DNA from 2 places in the Streptomyces sp. NPDC085931 genome. Region 2 is predicted to be linked to the other one. Evidence: predicted binding sites of a transcription regulator. Region 2 holds the regulator's gene; the other holds the start of a gene.
What was found. The regulator HspR, encoded in region 2, represses chaperone genes until heat shock. The targets are predictions, from matches to a motif close to TTGAGNNNNNNNNNCTCAA.
Positions count from the first base shown of each region.

Region 1: lon (endopeptidase La) is a predicted target of HspR. The motif match lies at 1,610-1,628, and genes of this name have one in related genera.

Region 1 is NZ_JBITSK010000005.1:159,224-162,634, forward strand. Features, by position in the region: gene ACIGAN_RS11925 (GNAT family N-acetyltransferase) at 818-1,477, opposite strand; gene lon (endopeptidase La) at 1,651-3,411, shown strand, end outside.
Region 2 is NZ_JBITSK010000004.1:204,971-208,381, forward strand. Features, by position in the region: gene ACIGAN_RS09660 (DUF418 domain-containing protein) at 1-608, shown strand, start outside; gene ACIGAN_RS09665 (sugar ABC transporter substrate-binding protein) at 601-1,710, opposite strand; gene ACIGAN_RS09670 (heat shock protein transcriptional repressor HspR) at 1,991-2,443, opposite strand; gene dnaJ (molecular chaperone DnaJ) at 2,449-3,411, opposite strand, start outside.

The DNA.
Region 1 (3,411 bases), on a different contig from region 2:
GGGCCACGGGCGTCGAGGCGTGCGCGGTCGTTGGGGGGGGCGGACACCTAGGCCGGGGTGGAGGCGGGCGGACGCCACGGTCGGCGGGTCGGCCCCACGGACGCCGGTGCCGGTGCCGGTGGGGAGAACGACGGGCGTCAGGCCATGGGTCGGCCCACGGACGCCGAGGCCGGTGTGGAGATCGGCGGGCGTCCGGGCCGCGGGTCGGCCCACGGGCGCCCGGGGGCCGGTGTGGAGGCCGACGGGCGCCAGGGCGCCAGGGCCGCGGGTCGGCGGACGGACGCCGAGGCCCGGTGTGGAGGCCGACGGGCGTCAGGGTTGGTGGGTCGGCCGATGGGCCTTGGAGCGGGCGAGAGAGCCGAGGAACGCCGAGACGGGTTCACGGGCCACGGGCGTTGACGCGCGCGGTCGTCGATGGAGGGCAGACGCCTAGGTCCGCGTGTAGGCCGGCGGACGCTACGGTCGGCGGGTCGGCCGACGGTCGCCCAAGGCCGGTGTGGAGGCCTACGGGCGTCGGGGCCGACGGGTGCCGAGTCCAGTGTGCAAGCCGACGGGCGTCAGGGCCACGGGTCGGCCGACGGACGCCGAGGCCGGTGTGCAAAGCCGACGGGCGCCAGGGCCATGGGTCGGCGGACGGACGCCGGGGCCGGTGTGGAGGCCGACGGGCGTCAGGGTCGGTGCGTCGGGCGGCGGCCGACGTCGAGGCGCGTCCGCCCGGCGCTGACAGGCGTCGACGCGGTCGCGCGGGCTCTCGCGAGCCCGCCGCCGCTGCTGTGCGCGGCGAACTCGCGCATGGCCCTGCGTGCTCGCAGGGCGCTCAGCGCTGCGTGGAAGCCGGGCCGTCGTGTCGCGCGCTCGTCAGGACCGCCCTCACCTCCCAGCCCAGTGACTCGTACAGGCCGCGGCCCGCCGGTGTGCCGGCCAGGACGCCGGTGCGTGCTCCCTGCCGGGCGGCGGCGCACTGCAGCGTCCGCATGACGAGGCTGCCCAGGCCCTTGCGGCGATGGTGCGGGGCCGTCTCGATCTGGTCGGCGACGGCGGTGTCGCCCATGGGGGTGATCTGGCCGCGCGCCGCCAGGGAGCCGTCCGGGGCGGCCACCATCAGCCGGAGCACGCCGCCCCGTGACCACGTGCGCAGCCGGTAGCCGTCGGGCACGTCCGGAGCGCCGTCCGCCGTCAGCGGGACCGTCATGAGGCAGCCGGGCTCGGGGTCGATCCACCAGCTGTCGTCCAGCCAGCCCGCGACCACCGACGGATCGCGGAAGGCCTTCAGCCACACGCCGGCCCCGGTCACCGCGCCGGCCACCTTGCGCACGGTCGTCTCGTCGAGGTCCTCGCCCGTCGCGCCGAACACGTGCCGGGTGACGTGTCCGTACAGCCCCATGTCGATCGTCCAGCCCCACGGCTCGGGCACGGGCGGAGCCGCCCCGCGCGACACGACCCACCCGTCCACCCATGCCCGCACGGTCTCGTCCACGCCGCTCCTGTAATTCACGAACTCGGCCATCGCCTATTACTGGGTTGACCCTATGCGGCCCCTTCCCCAGCGCGTCACCGGTGATCGCTGACAGCGAACACGGGTCGGGGAACAACCGGCCGCCCCCGAGCATTGAGTCGGCATAGCTCAACTTGACTGCCGAAGGGGAGATCATGGCTTCGACGTCCACACCGCTCACCCTGCCCGTGCTGCCGCTCGACGGCGAAGTCGTGCTGCCCGGGATGGTGGTCCCGCTGGACCTGAGCGACTCCGAGGTCCGTGCCGCGGTGGAGGCCGCACAGGCCGCTGCCCGCACAACGCCCGGAAAGCCCCGGGTACTCCTGGTGCCACGCATCGACGGCACGTACGCGAACACCGGTGTCCTCGGCACCGTCGAGCAGGTCGGCCGGCTGGCCGACGGCGACCCGGGCGCGCTGATCCGCGGCCGGGGGCGGGTGAGGATCGGTGCGGGGACCACGGGCCCCGGCGCGGCCCTGTGGGTCGAGGGCACCAGCGTCGACGAGACCGTGCCGGATCCGCTGCCCGGCCAGGTCGCCGAACTGGTCAAGGAGTACAAGGCCCTCGCCACCGCCTGGCTGCGCAAGCGCGGCGCCTGGCAGGTCGTCGACCGGGTCCAGGCCATCGACGACGTCTCGGCGCTGGCCGACAACTCCGGCTACTCGCCGTTCCTGACCACCGACCAGAAGGTCGAACTGCTGGAGACCACCGACCCGGTGGCCCGGCTCAAGCTCGCCACGCAGCAGCTGCGCGACCACCTCGCCGAGCAGGACGTGGCCGAGACCATCGCCAAGGACGTCCAGGAGGGCGTCGACAAGCAGCAGCGCGAGTTCCTGCTGCGGCGTCAGCTCGAAGCCGTCCGCAAGGAGCTGCGCGAGCTCAACGGCGAGCAGGAGGGCGAGGAGTCCGACGACTACCGCGCCCGCGTGGAGGCCGCCGACCTGCCCGAGAAGGTCCGCGAGGCCGCCCTGAAGGAGGTCGACAAGCTGGAGCGCTCCTCCGACCAGTCGCCCGAGGGCTCCTGGATCCGCACCTGGCTCGACACGGTGCTGGAGATGCCGTGGAACGAGCGCACCGAGGACGCCTACGACATCCAGGGCGCCAAGGCGGTCCTGGACGCCGAGCACGCCGGTCTGGAGGACGTCAAGGAGCGCATCACCGAGTACCTGGCGGTGCGCAAGCGGCGCAACGACCGGGGACTGGGCGTGGTCGGCGGGCGGCGCGGCGGTGCCGTGCTCGCGCTGGTCGGGCCGCCCGGCGTCGGCAAGACCTCCCTGGGCGAGTCCGTCGCCCACGCGATGGGCCGCAAGTTCGTCCGCGTCGCCCTCGGCGGCGTCCGCGACGAGGCCGAGATCCGCGGCCACCGGCGCACCTACGTCGGTGCCCTGCCCGGCCGGATCGTCCGGGCCGTCAAGGAGGCCGGTTCGATGAACCCGGTCGTCCTGCTCGACGAGATCGACAAGGTCGGCTCGGACTTCCGGGGCGACCCGGCCGCCGCCCTGCTCGAAGTGCTCGACCCGGCGCAGAACCACACCTTCCGCGACCACTACCTGGAGGTCGAGCTCGACCTCTCGGACGTCGTCTTCCTCGCCACCGCCAACGTCCTGGAGGCGATCCCGGAGGCCCTGGCCGACCGGATGGAGATCGTCCGCCTGGACGGCTACACCGAGGACGAGAAGATCGTCATCGCCCGGGACCACCTGCTCCCGCGCCAGCTGGAGCGGGCCGGGCTCGACAAGGACGAGGTGACCATCGACGAGGGCGCGCTGCGCAAGCTCGCCGGCGAGTACACCCGCGAGGCGGGCGTGCGCACCCTGGAGCGGTCGATCGCCCGGCTGCTGCGCAAGGTCGCGGCCCAGCACGAACTGGGCGAGCGGGAGCTGCCCTTCACCGTCACCGACGCGCACCTGCGGGAC
Region 2 (3,411 bases):
CCGCAGCGCTGCTCATGGCCCCGGGCGTGCTCGCCGCGTTCCTGCTCGGCCTGGCGGCGGGGCAGCGGCGCCTGCTGGCGCCCGGCGGGGTGACCCGGTCCCGGCTGCGGCGCACCGCGGCCCTGGGACTGGCCGTCGGCGTCCCGGGGGCGGTCTTCTTCGCCTCCGCCGCCCAGGGGCCGCTGCACGACCGCTGGCACCTCCTGGGCATCGCCGTGGGCACCCTGACGGCACCGGCCCTGTCGGCCGCGTACGCGTGCCTGCTGCTGCTCGTGCCGGCCTCCCCGCGCGGGGAGCGGGTGCGGCGGCTCTTCGTCCCGGCGGGCCGCCTGGCGCTGACGAACTACCTCGGGCAGTCCCTGGTCGTCATGTGCGTGGCGACGGCGTACGGACTGTCCCTGTACGGCCGGCTGGGAGCGGCCGCCGTGCTGCTGCTCGCCCTCGCCGTGTACGCGCTCCAGCTGGCCCTCAGCACGGTGTGGCTGCGGCGCTTCCGGCACGGGCCCGCCGAGTGGCTGCTGAGGGCGGTCACCCTGGCGGGGCGTCCGGGCGGGCCCCGCACGCCCCGGAGGCCCCGCACGCCCCGGACGCCGGAACCGGCTAGTTGAGGCCGGCCGCCTCGCACGCCGCCTTGTACTTGGCCGTGCAGATGTCCGACAGCTTGTAGATGTCGTCGGCCACGACCGTGTCCGCGATGTTCTTCTTGGTCAGCGCGACCACCGGCACGAGCTGGGCGGGGATGCCCTTGTGGGTGGGGCTGTCGACCTTGTCGCGGGTGAGGGCGGCGAACTGGATGTCGCGGCCCTGGACCTTGGCGACGGCCATCTCGGCGGCGTTCTCCGCCTCCTGCGGGTACGACTTGTAGACGCTCATGTACTGCTCGCCGGCGAGGATCCGCTGCACGGCGGCGAGTTCCGCGTCCTGGCCGGTGATCGGCGGCAGGTCGGTGACGCCCGCGGCCTTCAGGGCCTTGACGATGCCGCCGGCCATGCCGTCGTTGGCCGAGTAGACGGCGGCGATGTCGTCCTTGCCGATCTTCGCGATCGCCTCGGCCATGTTGGCCTCGGCGTTCTCCGGCTTCCAGTCCTTGGTGTCGAAGGACTGCGCGATCGTCACCTTGCCGTTGAGCTCGGACATCGCCCCGGCCTTGAACTGCTTGGCGTTGGGGTCCGTCGACGAGCCGTTCATCATGACGATCTTGTCGGTGAGGGAGGCGTCCTCACCGATGGCCTCCAGCAGGGAGCGGCCCTGCACCTCGCCGACCAGTTCGTTGTCGAAGGAGATGTACGCCTCGATCGGGCCCTCGGCCAGCCGGTCGTAGGCGATGACCGGGATGCCGGCCTCCTTGGCCTTCTTCACGCCGTCGGCGATGGCGTGCGAGTCGACCGCGTCCAGCAGGATCACGTCGACCCGGTCGTCGATCATCTGCTGCAGCTGGCTCGCCTGCTTGCCGGCGTCGGCCTCGGCGTTGGCGTACTCGACGCGTCCCTTGTCGTTGGTGAGGGACTCGACCTTCCGCTTGATGATCGGGTAGTCGAAGTTCTCGTAGCGCGTGTTCGCCTTCTCCGGCAGCAGCAGGCCCACCGTGATGTCGTCGCCCTTGGTCGGGCTCGCGTCGTCACTGCTCCCGGTCGCGTTGAGCACGCCGCAGCCGGCGAGCGTGGCGGAGATCGTGGCGGCGGCCACGGATATGGCGATACGACGACGCATGCGGAAGCTCACTTCGCGTGTGATTCGGACGTGGGCACAGCATTGCGGCCCATGTGTCTGAAAAGACAACGCGGACGCGCCCCCCAGCGTCAAGCGGAACCACTTAACGAGATGGCAACACCACGCTCCGCAGTAGTTGTGAAGACTCTGCGGAATCATCTTCAAGTGCCCTGCACCACAGGGTCATCGGCGGGAGACCGGTCGAAAGCGCCACAAGGCGCGCGAAAGGGACCGGGAGTCAACTCCCGGTCCCTTCCCCGTGCTTGCGCGCCCCGGCGCCTCAGTCGGACTGCTGCTGCCGCTTCGGCCGCCACACCACCAGCGCGCTGGTCTGCTGCACCTCCTGGTACGGCACCAGATCCCGGCGGTACGACGCGTGCACCGCCGCCTCGCGCTGGCGCATCGCCGCCGCCGCGCCGTCGAGCGCGTCCTCCAGCTCGGCCACCCGGGACTGGAGGGCCGCGACCTGGTTCTCCAGTTCGATGATGCGCTTGATTCCGGCCAGATTGATGCCCTCGTCCTGCGACAACTGCTGCACCTGGCGGAGCAGTTCGATGTCGCGGGCCGAGTAGCGGCGGCCCCGGCCGGCCGTGCGGTCCGGGGACACCAGGCCCAGACGGTCGTACTGGCGCAGGGTCTGCGGGTGCAGGCCGGACAGCTGGGCCGCCACCGAGATGACGTAGACCGGGGTCTCCTCGGTCAGTTCATACGGGTTGCGTCGACGACCGTCCATCTGACTCATGCTCCCTTCGCGGCCTGGAACAGCTCCGCCCGCGGATCCTCACCCGCGGTCGCCTCGCGATACGCCTCGAGTGCGTCACGAGCCTTCCCCGTCACGTCCTTCGGGACACTCACCTCGACGGTGACCAGGAGGTCGCCGCGGGTGCCGTCCTTGCGGACCGCGCCCTTGCCCCGGGCGCGCATCGTACGGCCGTTCGGCGTGCCGGGGGGCAGCTTCAGCGTGACGGGCGGGCCGCCCAGCGTCGGCACCCGGACCTCGCCGCCGAGGGCCGCCTCCGTGAAGGTGACCGGGACGGTGACGGTGAGGTTGTCGTCCTTGCGGCCGAACACCGGGTGGGAGTCGACGTGCACGACCACGTACAGGTCGCCCGCCGGGCCGCCGCGCTCGCCCGGCGCGCCCTTGCCGCGCAGCCGGATCCGCTGGCCGTCGCTGACGCCCGCCGGGATGCGCACCTGCATGGTCCGCGAGGACTTGGCCCGGCCGCTGCCCTTGCAGACGTCGCAGGGGGTCTCCGCGATCAGGCCGCGGCCCTTGCAGTCCGGGCAGGGGTCGGTGAGGGAGAAGCCGCCGCCGCTGCCCCGGGCGACCTGCCCGGTGCCGACGCAGGTCGGGCACACGCGCGGCGTGCCGTTCTTGTCGCCGGTGCCCGAACAGGCCTTGCAGGGCGACTGCGAGGACATGCGCAGCGGGACGGTCGCGCCCTCGATGGCCTCGGTGAAGCTGAGCGTCACCTCGGACTCGATGTCCTGGCCGCGCCGGGGCTGGGTCCGCGTGCCCGGGCCGGCGCCGCCGCGGTTGAACAGGCCCCCGAAGACGTCACCGAGTCCGCCGCCGAAGCCGCCGGCGCCCTGACCCCCCTGGCCGCCCCCGAAGAGGTCGCCCAGGTCGAAGTTGAAGGAGCCGCCCGCGCCGCCGGGCCCCGGGCGGAAGCCGCCGTTGCCGAAGAGCGCGCGCGCCTC